Regions from separate parts of the Congzhengia minquanensis genome, predicted to be linked through region 2. Evidence: a T-box and tRNA genes for the amino acid it is inferred to sense, from the RefSeq annotation. Region 2 holds a T-box; the other holds one or more tRNA genes.
What was found. The T-box of region 2 lies ahead of pheS (phenylalanine--tRNA ligase subunit alpha). A T-box ahead of a tRNA ligase gene usually reads a tRNA of that ligase, here a tRNA-Phe.
Positions count from the first base shown of each region.

Region 1: it has a tRNA-Phe gene. The T-box ahead of pheS (phenylalanine--tRNA ligase subunit alpha) is inferred to sense a tRNA for this amino acid. The anticodon was not compared.

Region 1 covers NZ_JACRSU010000001.1:844,632-852,104, reverse strand. Annotated here, with positions in the region: gene H8698_RS04070 (metal ABC transporter ATP-binding protein) at 1-441, opposite strand, end outside; gene H8698_RS04065 (metal ABC transporter substrate-binding protein) at 441-1,415, opposite strand; gene H8698_RS04060 (Fur family transcriptional regulator) at 1,399-1,836, opposite strand; tRNA gene H8698_RS04055 (tRNA-Val) at 2,024-2,099, shown strand; tRNA gene H8698_RS04050 (tRNA-Asp) at 2,112-2,188, shown strand; tRNA gene H8698_RS04045 (tRNA-Phe) at 2,195-2,270, shown strand; tRNA gene H8698_RS04040 (tRNA-Gly) at 2,290-2,364, shown strand; gene H8698_RS04035 (potassium channel family protein) at 2,445-3,122, opposite strand; gene H8698_RS04030 (TrkH family potassium uptake protein) at 3,148-4,446, opposite strand; gene H8698_RS04025 (inorganic phosphate transporter) at 4,690-5,742, shown strand; gene H8698_RS04020 (DUF47 domain-containing protein) at 5,775-6,395, shown strand; gene H8698_RS04015 (C40 family peptidase) at 6,465-7,010, shown strand; gene H8698_RS04010 (S-layer homology domain-containing protein) at 7,247-7,473, shown strand, end outside.
Region 2 covers NZ_JACRSU010000002.1:162,938-170,410, reverse strand. Annotated here, with positions in the region: gene secF (protein translocase subunit SecF) at 1-238, opposite strand, end outside; gene secD (protein translocase subunit SecD) at 240-1,538, opposite strand; T-box leader at 1,748-1,987, shown strand; gene pheS (phenylalanine--tRNA ligase subunit alpha) at 2,084-3,103, shown strand; gene pheT (phenylalanine--tRNA ligase subunit beta) at 3,175-5,547, shown strand; gene aroA (3-phosphoshikimate 1-carboxyvinyltransferase) at 5,559-6,815, shown strand; gene aroC (chorismate synthase) at 6,782-7,473, shown strand, end outside.

The sequences.
Region 1 (7,473 bases), on a different contig from region 2:
CAGAGCACGGGCCAAAAGCACGCGCTGCTGCTGTCCGCCGGAAAGCTCTGAAAAACTCCTTTTTTTTAAGTCTGCCGCTTCCATTTTATTCAGGTTCCGAATTGCAACATCTTTTTCCCGGCGGGAATAAAAGGGTTTTGCGCCGCGCATGTTCAAACAGCCCGACAGCACCACCTCAAACACAGAAGCGGGAAAGTCCCGCTTAACCTCCGCCTGCTGGGGCAAATACCCCACCTGAGAAAGGGGAAACCCTTCGGTTTTAATCACCCCTGCGTCGGGCTTTTTAAGCCCCAGCAGACATTTTAAAAGGGTGGACTTGCCGGCGCCGTTTTCGCCCAAAATGCTTAAACACGCGCCGCTCTCCGCAAAAAAGGACAGGTCGGACAACACCTGATTCGCGCCGTAAGACACGCTTAAATTGTCGCAGGTTAAAATGCGCATTACGAAAGCGCCTCCTTCAACACATCTACGTTGTTTTTCATCAGGGACACATAGGTTTCTCCCCGGTCGAACTCGTCTTTTGTCACGCCGTGACAGGAGTGAAGCAGTGCTTTTTTCGCTCCTGTTGCCTCACAAATGGCGTCTGCAATTTTCTGGTTGGAAAGCTCAACATGCAGCACAACAGGAATGTTTTCTTCGCTTACTTTATCAATCAAAAATTTCATGGTGGCGGCATCAGGCTCGGTTTCGCCGGAGCAGCCCGGAAACGCCGCAAAGTACGTCAGGCCATAGCGGTCCGCAAAATAGCGAAAGGGGAACCGGTCGCCGAAAACCAGCGTTTTCCGTACGCCGCGTTCCACCGCCGCGGCGAAACTTTCGTCAAGCTCTTCAAGCTGGGCAAGATAGCGGTTTAAATTCTCTGTGTAAGCCTGTTCGTGGGCTTTGTCCGCGGCAATCAGCTTTTCTGTCAGTTTACTGCAAATTTCCATGGCGTTTACAGGCGACGTCCACACATGCTCATCATATTCATAAAATCCGCTGTGGTCTTCGTCTGCGTGTTCTTCGTGATTGTGGTTCATTCCCTCGGTAAGTTCTTCGGGAACGGTTTCCACGCAGTCCATCATGAAAAGTGTTTTCCCCTCGTCAAGCTGGGAGGAGGAAATCAGTTTTTTTGCCCATTGGTCAGATTCGCCGCCGCCCATGATAAAAATGTCTGCCTGCTGAATTTTAATAATATCTTGGGGCGTTGGTTCAAAGGTGTGGCTCTCTTGGCCGGGAGAGAGCAGCATGGTAACGTCTGCCAATTCGCCGGCAAGCTGCCGCGCAAAGTCAAAGGGCGGAAAGTTTGTGGCGACAATTTTTAGTTTTTTATCCCCGACGCCGGAAAGGGTTTCCGCCGGACCGCACCCAAACAGGGAGAGAACCGCAGAAAATATCAGCGCCAGGGCCATTAATTTTTTATATGGTTGTTTCATGTTTTATCTCCTTTTTGTTTGCGCAGTTGGCGCAGGTGCCATATATAATGGTCTTTAAATGGTCAATGGAAAAGCCGTGGTGGCTGGTCATGTGCGCCTCAAACTCCTTCACCAGTCCGCAGTCTAAATGAATCAGCTCCCCGCAGCCGGTACATTTTAAGTGAAAATGCTCATGGCAGTGCTCGCTTTGGTTGGCAAACTGATAAACCACCGCTTTCACGTCTTTTCCGCTGAATCGGCGGATTTCACCGTCCTCCGTCAGCTTTTTTATCAAGCGGTAAACGGTGCTTTCCCCAATTTTTGCCTGCTGCTTCACGCTGTTTGAAACTTCCTTGGCGGAAAACTGCCGGTCTGGATTTGCCGCAAAAAAGTCATAAATCAATTGTTTTTGTTTCGTGTTATAGCTGTTTCTGTCGTTCATTGTATCCTCCTGAATTTGAGAATTACTCTCATATTATACCCCGGTTTTGAAAAAAAGTCAAGGAATAGAACAAAAAAGTTGCGTTATTGCTTGTATTTTTATAAAAAGTAAAAATAAAAAAATTTTACTTGACAAACCGATTATTTTATAGTATAATATTTTTGTCGCTGAGACGACGGACAAAATTGGGCGCTTAGCTCAGCTGGGAGAGCATCTGCCTTACAAGCAGAGGGTCACAGGTTCGAGCCCTGTAGCGCCCACCAATTTGTCTTTATGGCTCGGTAGTTCAGTTGGTTAGAATGCCAGCCTGTCACGCTGGAGGTCGTGGGTTCGAACCCCATCCGAGTCGCCAACCCATGCCTCTGTAGCTCAGTCGGTAGAGCAAGGGACTGAAAATCCCTGTGTCGGTGGTTCGATTCCGCCCGGAGGCACCACCAAAGTTTTATATATGATGCGGGAGTGGCTCAGTGGTAGAGCGTCACCTTGCCAAGGTGAACGTCGCGAGTTCGAATCTCGTCTTCCGCTCCATTTCGGAACAAGCTTTGCTTGTTCCGATTTTTTTGTCCGAAATTAGACATAAAAAAAGACCGATACCGGTCTTTTTTCTATCAATAACATTTCGCTTCCAATGCATTAATTTTCTCCCTGTCGCCAATAACGACAATGGAGTCCTCCTCAGTAAAGCGGTAGTCTGAAGTCAGCTCCGTCATTACTCCGGCAGGATTCTCCACCGCAATGATGTTTAAGCCAAACCTTTTTCTCACATCAACAGAACCGATTGTTTCGCCGATAAATGCCTCTGGAATACGGAGGGTAGAGATGTCGACTTTCTCGCTCAGCTCGATATAATTAATCATTTTAGAGGTTTCAAGCCGCCTTGCAAGACGCACAGCCATATCGTGCTCGGGGAAAACCACCTCGGCGCCCAGCTTTTTTAAAATTTCGCCGTGTTCTTCGCTGTTGGCTTTTGCGATTACGCGTTGAATTCCCAGGGCGTTTAAATAGAGCACAGTTAAAATGCAAACGTCCATTTTTTCTCCAATACACACCACCACCGTGTCGCAGTTTTGAATGCCGGTGTCGGAAAGGGATTCTTTGTCCAGCGTCTTAACTACAAAGGCATTTTCCGTATATTCTCTGAGCTGACGGATTTTATCTTCGTCTGCGTCAATTACCAAAAGTTCGTGTCCGCTGGCTGCCAGCGCAAGGGACAGGGCTTTTCCAAACCGTCCCAGCCCAATAACGCCATAGGAGTGGCTTTGTTCTGCTTTTCTCATAAAATTCATGGTTTTCCTCCAATAAAATTCAATATTAACCAATTGCAATGTTGCCTTCCGGATAACGCACCTGCTGTTCATCAGCAAAATACCACACAGAAGCAATTGTCAGCGGCCCTAAGCGCCCGATGAACATAATCAACACAGAAAGCAGTTTGCTGGGAACCGAAAGACCCGGCGTAATTCCTGTGGAAAGCCCCACCGTGCCAAAGGCGCTGGTGACTTCAAACAAAATGTCCATCAAATTGAGCTGCGGCTCAAACACCGACATTAAATATGTACCAAGACAAACAGTTCCTGCGGCCAAAATGGTAATGACTGTGGCCTTTTTCAAGCTGTCTGCCGGAACGCTGTAGTGAAAAGCCGCGCTGCTTTTGTTGGTGGCAGCAGACTTTACTCCCTGCATCAGAACAAATAGCGTGCTGGTTTTTATGCCGCCGCCGGTGGAACCGGGGGAAGCGCCGATAAACATTAAAACCGTCAGCACAATCAGCCCCGCGTTGGAAAACTTGCCCAGCGGAAATGTGGAGAACCCGGCCGTTCTTGCGGAAACACTGTTAAAAAAAGCGCCGAGCCAGGTAATGTTTTCGGTGAGCTTTATTAAAATTGTGCCGGCAGCGATTAAAAACAGACTGACGGTAATAACGACTTTCGCGTGCATATGCAGCTTTTTAAAACGAAATTTGCAGTCCCAAATGTCTTTGATGACCAAAAAGCCAATGCCGCCAAATATAATCAGTCCGCAGGTTACAAGGTTTAACAAAATGTTGTCCTGATAAGGAATGAGATTTTGAAGACCGCCTAAAATGTCGAAGCCGGAGTTGTTAAACGCCGCCACGGCGTGAAACACGCTGATGCCCAGCGCTTGCCATGCCGGATAATCCTGAACGAATACAACAAAACTGAGCACTGCTCCCAAAAGCTCGAACACAAAGGTAGTGAGCAAAACGCCCTTTATAAACCGAATCATGCCTTTCCCGGAATCTAAATTCATGGCCTCCTTAATCAGGCGGCGGCCTTTTAGGTTTATTTTTTTGCCGATGGCCAGAATAATGCCGGCGCCAACGACCGTGACGCCCAAACCGCCTATCTGAATTAAAAGCGCCACAACAGTCCGGCCAAACACGGTGAAGGTGTCGGCGGTGTCTACCGCAATGAGTCCGGTTACGCAAACCGCGCTGGTTGACGTATAAAGCGCGTCCATATAGTTTAAATCAACCCCCTCGTTCACGCTGATGGGCAGCATGAGCAAAGCAGAGCCCAGCAGGATAATGAGTGCAAACCCCAATGAAAAAATACGTGCAGGGGATTGATTTTTAAGCACTTGAAACATAGTTAAACCTCCAATTGGCGAATGAACTTATTTTAGCACCCCTGAAAGCGCCTTGCAATATGCAGATTCGATTTTTAACGCAGTATTAACAATAACTTGCAACAAAAGAAAAAATAAACAGAACAATTAACAGTTTCTTTACATTTTTTTTGAAAATTTAGCGGCCAAATGATTTGCCAAAACACACAGAGTGTGATACAATTTGCTTGTGACTTTTTAAAACAAAAAAGTTAGGAGAACGAAATGACAACGGATATCTTTCATTATTTTGACTATCTTGCGGGCAACCCGCTTGCCGCGGTAACGGCGGTTTTAACCCTGGGCGTGATTTTGGTCAACGGCTGGACAGACGCGCCCAACGCCATTGCAACCTGCGTTTCCACACGCTCCATTAAGCCCAGGGCAGCCATTGTCATGGCGGCGGTGTTTAATTTTCTGGGCGTGCTCGTAATGACGGTGATTAACGCAAAGGTCGCCTCTACCATTTATAATATGGTAGATTTCGGAACAAATACCATTGACGCGGCAACGGCCCTTTGCGCCGCGCTGTTTGCAATTGTGGTTTGGGCAACGGCAGCTTGGGTGTTTGGCATTCCCACCAGCGAAAGCCATGCGCTGATTGCCGGACTTTCTGGGGCGGCAATTGCAATTCACGGCAACTTTTCCGGCATTAACGGGCACGAGTGGATTAAGGTAATTTACGGGCTGGTGCTATCCACCGGGCTGGGGTTTGTGTTTGGGTTTGTCACGGTTCGGATTGTTGAAAAGCTGTGCGCCGGCTGCGACCGGGTAAAAACCAACAGGGCTTTTCGGGCAGCCCAGAATTGCGGCGGCGCGTTTATGGCATTTATGCACGGCGCCCAGGACGGGCAGAAGTTCATGGGCGTGTTTTTGCTGGGCTCTGCGTTAAGCGCAGGGCAGGGTGGCGTAAACGAGTTCGAAATTCCCATCTGGCTCATGGTAATGTGCTCGCTCATTATGGCGCTGGGAACCTCCATGGGCGGATACCGAATTATTAAATCCGTGGGAATGGACATGGTGAAGCTGCAGACCTATCAGGGCTTTGCGGCAGACACCGGTGCAGCCCTGTGTTTGCTCACTGCGTCTTTAACAGGAATTCCAGTCAGCACGACCCACACGAAAACTTCTTCCATTATGGGCGTGGGCTTCTCAAAGCGCGCATCTGCAGTGAATTGGAAAATCGTAAAGGAAATGGTGCTCACATGGGTTTTGACGTTTCCGGGGTGCGGAATTCTGGCGTTTTTCATGGTGAAATTATTTATACGAATTTTTTAATACAGATTTGATTTGCAGAGGAGAGCAAAATTATGGCCAAAAAAAAGTTTGACTATTTTCATTATTTTAAACAGATTTCTGAAATTATTTGCGAGGCGGCGGAATTTTTACATCGCGTTCTGCGGGATTTTGACAGCAATGCCTTGCAGAAGAGCATTGACTACATGCACGAAATAGAGCACAGGGCCGACTGCGCAAAGCATGAGATGACACAGCTTCTTGCTCACGAATTTATAACGCCCATTGAGCGGGAAGACATTGTGGCCCTAGCCCAGGAGCTGGACAACGTGGTGGATAAGCTGGAGGACGTTTTGCTGCGCATTTACATGTTCGGCGTGAAAGCCATTCGAGAGGAAGCTGTTGCTTTTTCAGGCGTTATTGTTAAGTGCTCCGGGGAATTAGACAAAGTTATGGCGGAATTTAAAAATTTTAAAAACTCCGCTACAATCCGCGACGGCATTGTTGCTGTGAATCATTATGAAAGCGACGGCGACGCTCTTTTGGTGGAGAATATCCGAATGCTGTCTGCGTCCGCGGTTCCCGACCGGGAATTTTATATATGGACAGATATATATGAGCATTTAGAGGAATGTCTCGACGCCTGTGAAGACGTGGCGGATATTATTGAAAGCGTAATTATGAAAAATACATAAAAAAGGAATAAATGAAAAGCTTTTCTATTATAATGATATAAATTTTGTGCAGCCGATTCGGGGGCGCTTATGAATATCAGAACATATAAAAGCTTTTTTTTACCAATTTTTGTGATTTTGTCTGCAGCCGTCCTCTTTTTTTGTTCGGCGGAGCCCTCTGGCGCGGACGCAGAGCCGCAGGGGCTAAAAAAAACAAAGGGAGAGGAAATCGCGGCGTTTGCCGTTTCCATATCGGGCGGTTACTCCACCGAGGACAGAACCGGCCCGAAATCGTTTGACTGTTCCGGATTTGTGTATTATGTAATGAACCATTTCGGGGCGGACGTGCCCCAGGGTAACACACAAACGCAGCTATCGTGGGGCGAGCCGGTTGATTTTGAGGCGCTGAAAGACCACAACGATGTCGCAGGCCTTAAGCCTGGAGACTTAATTTTTTTTGACTATGAGCCCGACGGCGCGCCGAACCATGTGGGGCTGTATATCGGGGACGGGAAAATCCGGCACTGCTGGAATGGCGGCGTCTGCACCACGCCGCTTTCCGGAAATTTTTACAAAGGAGACGACAGGCCGCTGTACAGCGCAGTCTTAAGTGTCCGCAGAGCAAGCGTATCGTGACAAATTTGCCACGGTACGCTTTTTTTACAATATTTGTTTAGTCATCTAATTTATGACAATGACAAATAACAATAATTATTGTATTTATACAAGTATATCTCGGCGGGGAGTTGTCTTTTGTGCAATATTTATCAAAAAATATAGGATATAACAGCAAGATATGTGTTGCAAAAACGGGGAAATTAGTATAAAATATAGTTAGCATATTATATTGTAAAATGGATGGAGGAACAAAAATGAAGGAAATGAAACGTTTTGTGTCATTACTTGTTGTTTTGGCAACGTTAGCAGCTAGCGCGGCGTTTTCATCTTCTGTATATGCGGAAGACGCACAGGAAGAACTTCCTGTTGTAGAACTGACAGATGCAGACAGAGTGATTGTTGAAAAGTTAGAAGCTTTCGGAGCAATTACCAACGAGTATGATGACATTGGAATGTATGTGACCAGAAGGCAGATGGTGGA
Region 2 (7,473 bases):
GTGTGCCGTCCGATTTTAAAACCTTCGGGGAATTGATGGATGCATCCGCACCTTTAACCACGTCTGCAACCTCGCCGAAGTCAACCTCTTTGCCCATTTCCACATACATGGTCATACCGCCGGCAAAGTCAACATCCTGAACAAAGCCGCCCTTGGCAATCAGGAAAATAATACCCAAAAGGATGATTACAATAGGAATCAGGCAAAAATATTTTGCACGTTCAACGATTTTTAACATCTTATTGTACCTCCTTTACTTTTTTCTTCACACCATACCACCACGGGTTTCTAACCTTTAAGTCCACAATCAGCATCAAAAGGTATTTGGTGATAAAAATTGCAGTGAACATACTTACAATCGTACCAATTGCCAGCGTTACTGCAAAGCCCTGAATGGTACCTGTGCCGAAAATATAAAGCACAACAGCGGCAATAATTGTCGTGATGTTGGAGTCGATAATCGCCAAAAACGCGCGGTTAAATCCGGAAAGAACTGAGGTCTTTACAGTTTTTCCAAGCTTAAGCTCTTCCTTAATTCTTTCAAAAATAATGACGTTGGCGTCCACTGCCATACCAACAGAAAGAATAATACCGGCGATACCTGCCAGACTTAAATTAATTCTGAAGAACGTCATAATATAAATTACAATTGCCATATAAGCCAACAGTGCAATGTCGGCAACCAAGCCAGGCAGCCTGTAAACAAGCAGCATGAACAGCAGGATTAAAAGAATGCCGATTCCTGCGGCGATTAAGCTGGTAGAAAGTGCTTCTTCGCCCAGTGTGGGCCCGATGGAGCTTAATTCAACGTCTTTAATTGAAAACGGTAAGTTACCGGAGTTAATTAAAGCTGCAAGCTTACCGGTTTCCGTGGCATCTGTAAAACCGCCGGAAATGATACAGTCGGACGAATTAATCGGACTGCTTACGGAAGGTCTGCTAATCTCGGTTTCGTCCAGTTTAATAGAGATATAATTGCTTCCGGATGACTTGGATGCAGCGGCGCTGGTAGCCTGGTAGAACTTATCCACGCCGGAATCTTTTAATTTCAGTTTTACATAGTGTGCAGCGGCGCCCGTTTCGTCAATCTGGCCGTAAGCGGCGGTTGCAGAATCAACGTCTGAGCCCTCTAAAACAACGTTGCCGTCAGAATCCTGAAACGAGAGCACGGCGGTTTGTCCCAGCGTGTCAACCGCTTCCTGCGGATCTTGAATGGCGGGAATTTCAACTCTGACCTTTTTATCTCCCTGACGCGAAACGGTAGCTTCGCTGTAGCCCAGCGAGTCTAAACGGTTTCTCAATACGTTTTCCACAGATTTCATCTGTTCGTCTGTAACAGAGTCTGCCTGTGCTTCGTATGTGATTACCGACCCGCCGACCAAGTCGAGCCCCTGTCTGATACCCCAATCCTCGTCTAAAGCGTTGGGATATTGAATGTCATAATCGAAAACGCTTATATTCATACCCACCAGTACGACAACCACTGATGTGATGATAACAAGTAGGGCGATGATTAATTTCGCGATACTTTTTCTCATTTGTGTTTTCCTCCTTTTAAAATCGCATAAAACTATTATATATATTTTTTTCATTTTAGTCAACACTAAATTGTGAAATTTTCCTAAAAAACTTGAATTAACTTCAAAAAAAAGGAATTGCAAAAACTTTTTTTTCTGAAATTCTGCAGTTTTTTTAAAATCAGCTTGCAATTCGTTTTAAACTGTGGTAAAATATAAAAAAATAAATATTTTCGGCAATGATGAAGCAAAGTAACCCCGCACTACCTATAAAAGAGAGGATTTTTCACCGGCTGAGAGAAAATCCGGTTAAGGCGGAAGGCGAAATTTCACTTCGGAGTTCCACGCTTGAACGGGTTAACTGATTAGGGCGCGGCGAATGGCGCACGTTACGCGTAAATGAAGTGTCTTTCTTATTTATTAAGGAAGAAATCAGGGTGGTACCGCGGATATAACTGTCCGTCCCTTTTGGGGCAGGCAGTTTTTTTTGTGCCCTTTTTTACAAACCGCGCTTTGTAAGCCCACGCAAAGAACGGAAAAATTGGTGGGCAGAAAGGTTTAGAACAATGAAAGAGCAGTTATTATCCATTAAAAAAGCTGCAGAGGAAAAGCTTTCTCAGCTCCATACGGTTCAGTCCTTAGAAGACATTCGAATTCGTGTGCTGGGGAAAAAAGGCGAACTGACACAGGTGCTTCGCCAGATGGGGTCTTTGTCGGCAGAGGAGCGCCCGGTTATCGGAGCCTTGGCAAACGACATCCGTACGGCGATTGAAAACTCAATTGCAGAAAAACGAAACGAGCTTTTAAAGGCAGAGCGGGAACAGAAGCTGAAAGACGAGGTTATTGACGTTACCATGGCGGGTAAGCGTCCTCAAATCGGCGGTTTGCACCCGATTACAAAGGTATTGGAAGAAGTTAAAGATATATTTTTGGGTATGGGCTTTTCTGTCGCGGAAGGCCCTGATGTTGAGCTGGACTATTATAACTTTGAAGCGCTGAACATTCCGAAAGAGCACCCCGCCAGGGACACCCAGGATACGTTTTATATCAGCGACAACGTGGTGCTGCGTACGCAGACGTCACCGATACAGGTTCGTGTAATGGAAAAGAGTCGCCCGCCGATTCGCATTATTGCGCCGGGCCGCGTTTACAGAAGTGACGCGGTGGACGCAACCCACTCTCCCGTGTTTCATCAGGTGGAAGGCCTTGTTGTTGACAAGGGCATCACCATGGCGGACTTAAAGGGAACGCTGGAGCAATTTTTACAAACCCTTTACGGGCAGGAGGCAAAAATCCGTCTCCGTCCGCACCACTTTCCGTTTACAGAGCCCAGCGCAGAGGTGGACGTTTCCTGCTTCGTGTGCGGCGGCAAGGGCTGCCGTGTGTGCAAGGGAGAAGGCTTTATTGAGCTTTTGGGCGCCGGTATGGTACACCCCGATGTTTTAAGGCGGTGTAACATAGATCCCGATGTTTACAGTGGTTTCGCATTCGGCATGGGCCTTGAACGCATTGTTATGAGAAGAATGAACATTGACGATATGCGTCTTTTATATGAAAACGACATTCGGTTCTTAAAACAGTTTTAATTTGTGCGCTGCAAGTTAACACCCGCAGAGGCGGCGCAAAACGAAAAGCGGGTAGAAAGGTATGAAACATTATGAAATTACCACTTAGCTGGCTTTCAGATTATTTAGATATGACAGGCATTACGCCGGAACAATATAACCACGCCATGACAATGTCTGGTTCGAAAGTTGAGGGAATTGAAAATTTAGGCGACGAAATTGAAAACGTTGTAACGGGCAAAATTTTAAGTGTGGAAAAGCACCCGGACGCAGATAAGTTAAAAATCTGCCAGGTGGACGTGGGAAGCGAAACCATTCAAATTGTCACAGGAGCAGACAATGTAAAACCGGGACAGACCGTTCCCGTTGCGAAAGACGGAGCGCGTCTTCCCGGCGGCAAGAAAATTAAAAAGGGCAAGCTTAGGGGCGTTGTGTCCAACGGCATGATGTGCTCGTATGAGGAAATTGGCATGACGAAAGAAGATTTTCCTGATGCAGAATATGGAATTTTGATTTTGGAGGACGACCTGCCTTTAGGAAAAGATATTAAAGAAGTATTCGGGCTGGACAACCCGGTTGTGGAATTTGAAATTACCTCCAACAGGCCGGACTGTTTCAGCATTATCGGGCTGGCAAGGGAAACGGCTGTTACCTTTAACAGGCCGTTTCATCTGCATACGCCCGAAGTGAAGGGCAGCGGCGACGACATTCACAACTACATGAAAGTAACAGTTGATGAGCCTGCCCTTTGCAAACGGTACACCGCAAAAATGGTGAAAAATGTGAAAATTGGACCGTCCCCCCGCTGGATGGTGGACCGTCTCCGCTCCTGCGGTATTCGTTCTATTAACAATTTAGTTGACATCACAAACTATGTGCTGTTGGAGTATGGTCAGCCCATGCACGCATTTGACATGAACTATTTAGAGGGCGGCGAAATTCATGTGCGCTGCGCAGAAGAAAACGAAAAAATGACGACGTTAGACGGCACAGAACACACCTTAGACAGTTCTATGCTGATGATTTGCGACGGGAAAAAACCTGTGGCGGTTGCCGGTGTTATGGGTGGCGAAAACTCTGAAGTGCGAGAGGAAACGAAAGATGTGCTGTTTGAGTCTGCAACGTTTTTAGGCTCATCCGTCCGCATTACTGCAAAAAAGTTGGGGTTAAGAACAGAAAGCTCCTCGCGGTATGAAAAGGGTTTGGATACGGAAAACACGGTGCCGGCTGTTTTGCGCGCCTGCGAGCTGGTGGAGCAGCTTGGCTGCGGCGAGGTGGTAGACGGATTAATTGACGTTTATACAGCTAAGCCGGAAACTGTAAAAATACCCTTTGAGCCGGAACGAATCAATCAGTTTATCGGTTTTAATGTGCCGGTAGAATTTATGGTTCAGGCGCTCACGGACTTAGGATTTGTTGTTGCAAACGGTGAAATTACCGTCCCGACCTACCGGCCGGACGTGCTATGCTTTAACGATGTTGCAGAGGAGGTCGCCCGTATCTATGGATATGACAAAATTCCCTCCACGCTAATGAAAGGCGAAGCGACGGTAGGCGTGAAAACGTATGAACAAAAACTGGAGGAACGGGTGAAAAACACCTTAGTGGGCTGTGGACTGCACGAAATTTTGGTGTTCAGCTTTACAAACCCGAATATTTTTGATAAGCTTAACATGGATGATGACGACCCGCGCAGAACTGCGGTTGTCATTTCAAATCCGTTAGGGGAAGAAAACTCTATTATGAGAACAACTGCACTGGCCTCCATGATGGAAGTGATTTCACGAAACGAAAACTTTAAGGCGGAAAGTGTTCGTCTGTTTGAGGCCGGAAAGGTTTACCGCCCTGTTTTGGGCGAACAGCTGCCGGAGGAAAAGCACGTTGTTACCTTAGGAATGTTTGGCGGCTGCGATTTTTATGATTTAAAAGGCATAGTAGAAGTCTTGCTGAACGATTTGGGCATTGCAAAAGCAAGCTTTTTGCCAAAGAGCGACGATCCCACCTTCCACCCCGGCAGATGTGCAGAGCTGATTGCCGGCGGCAAGGTAATCGGGCGGCTTGGCCAAATGCACCCGGCTGTTTGCGAAAATTATGACGTGGAGAACCATGTATATGCTGCGGAGCTTGATTTAGACGCGTTAATTTCGCTGGCCAATACGGATAAAAGCTATAAAAAACTGCCCAAATTCCCGTCCACGCAGCGGGATTTGGCCCTGATTGCAGACGACGGCGTTTTAGCTGCGCAGATTGAAGGAATTATAAAGAAAAAAGCAGGGAATATCTTTGAGTCCCTGACGCTGTTCGATGTTTATAAGGGCAAACAGGTGCCGGAGGGTAAAAAGTCGATGGCCTATTCAGTGGTGTTCCGCGCGGAAGAGAAAACGCTGACAGACGAAGACGTAAATCCCGTGGTAGACAGCATTTTAAAAGCCCTGTCCGACCAGTTGGGTGTAACCTTGCGTTAATGGTGAATTTTATGAGTAAAACAATTGCGATATCTCCCGGTTGCCTTTCAGGCACGGTTATAGCACCGCCATCAAAAAGCGCGGCGCACCGTGCGCTTATCTGCGCGGCTTTGGCCAAGGGAACATCCGTCATTTCAAACATTGCTTTGAGTGATGATATATCTGCTACTTTAGCGGCGGTGCGCATGTTGGGCGCCGAGGCCACCGTTTCAGATGGCAATGTAACGATTTGCAGCGCGGGGAAAAGAAGTCCCTTTTGCGGCGAAAATATCTTCTGCAACGAGTCCGGCTCGACCCTGCGGTTTTTGATTCCCATTCTGCTGAGCTTTGGCGGACGGTTTACCGTATCCGGCAGGGGACGGCTGATGCAAAGGCCGTTAGACGATTATTTTCAGATTTTTGACCAAAAAGGAATACAATATGAACTGCGGGGAGATAAGCTTCAGCTTGAAGGAACGCTTTTGCACGGCAGGTTTTCTCTCGCGGGAAACGTGAGTTCTCAATATATCACCGGTCTTTTATTTGCGCTTCCGCTTTTGAGCGGCGACAGCGAAATTGTTGTCACAACACCAGTTGAGTCTGTAGGATATATTGACATGACGCTGGAAATGATGAGGCGGTTTGGCGTTAGGGTGCAAGCACAAAAGAATTACAGACACTTTTATGTTCCCGGAAACCAAACTTATCAGCCCCAGAACGTTACAGTGGAGGGGGACTATTCCCAGGCGGCATTTTATCTTGTCGCAAACGAACTGGGCAGTAAAGTTTGCGTGACGGGGTTAAGTGAAAGCTCCTCCCAGGGTGATAAAGAGATTGTAAATATGATAGAGCGGCTAAAAAAAGACGAGCCGGTTCATATTGTTGATGTGAGCCAGGTGCCGGATTTGGTGCCGGTGTTGTCTGTTTTGGCAGCAAAGGCAAAAGGCATTACCCGAATTGTGGGTGCATCGCGGCTCAGGCTAAAAGAAAGCGACCGGCTGCGTGCGGTGTGCACAGAATTAAAAAAACTGGGCGTTTTGATAAAAGAAGAAAACGATGCGCTGGAAATTTGTGGTGCAAGCCGCTTTTTTAGTGCCGTGGTCGACAGCCACAACGACCACCGGATGGCAATGGCGCTGGCAATTGCGGCAACGGCGGCGGAGGGCGACGTTGTGATTTGCGGCGCGGACAGCGTGAAAAAATCCTACGGGAACTTTTGGGAAAAATTTGCAGAGCTTGGAGGCGCAATACACGAATGTCAGCAACCTATGGAAACCTGTTTCAAATAACAATTTTTGGGGAGTCCCACTCCAACGCAATTGGCGTAGTTTTAGACGGACTGCCTTCAGGAATTGCAGTTGATTTTGATAAAATAAAAACGGAAATGGCTCGGCGTGCACCAGGAAAAAACAAGCTTTCCACCCCCAGATCGGAGAGCGATGTTCCGCAAATACAAAGCGGGATATTTAACGGAAAAACCACGGGAACGCCGGTTTGTGCAATTATTTCCAATACAAACACCAGATCGCAGGATTATCAGCCGGAACTGCTTCGCCCCTCCCATGCGGATTACAGCGGCATCGTGCGCTATCACGGGTTTAACGACTACCGCGGCGGCGGTCATTTTTCCGGCAGATTAACTGCGCCTTTGGTGTTTGCCGGCGCGATTGCAAAACAGGTTTTGGAAAAAGAGCAGATTGAGGTTTTGGCGCACATTAAAAACATTGGCAGCGTTTGCGACGCAGCGTTAGACTATGCTGCGCCTGACGTTGAGTTATTAAGAAAGATAAAAAGCGAAACCCTGCCGCTGCTCGACCGCGCGAAGGCTGCGGTAATGGAAAACGAAATTTTAGCGGCAAAGTCGGAGGCAGATTCGGTTGGCGGCGCGGTTGAAGCGGTCGTAATAGGGCTAAAGCCTGGAATGGGTTCGCCGTTTTTCGAGTCGGT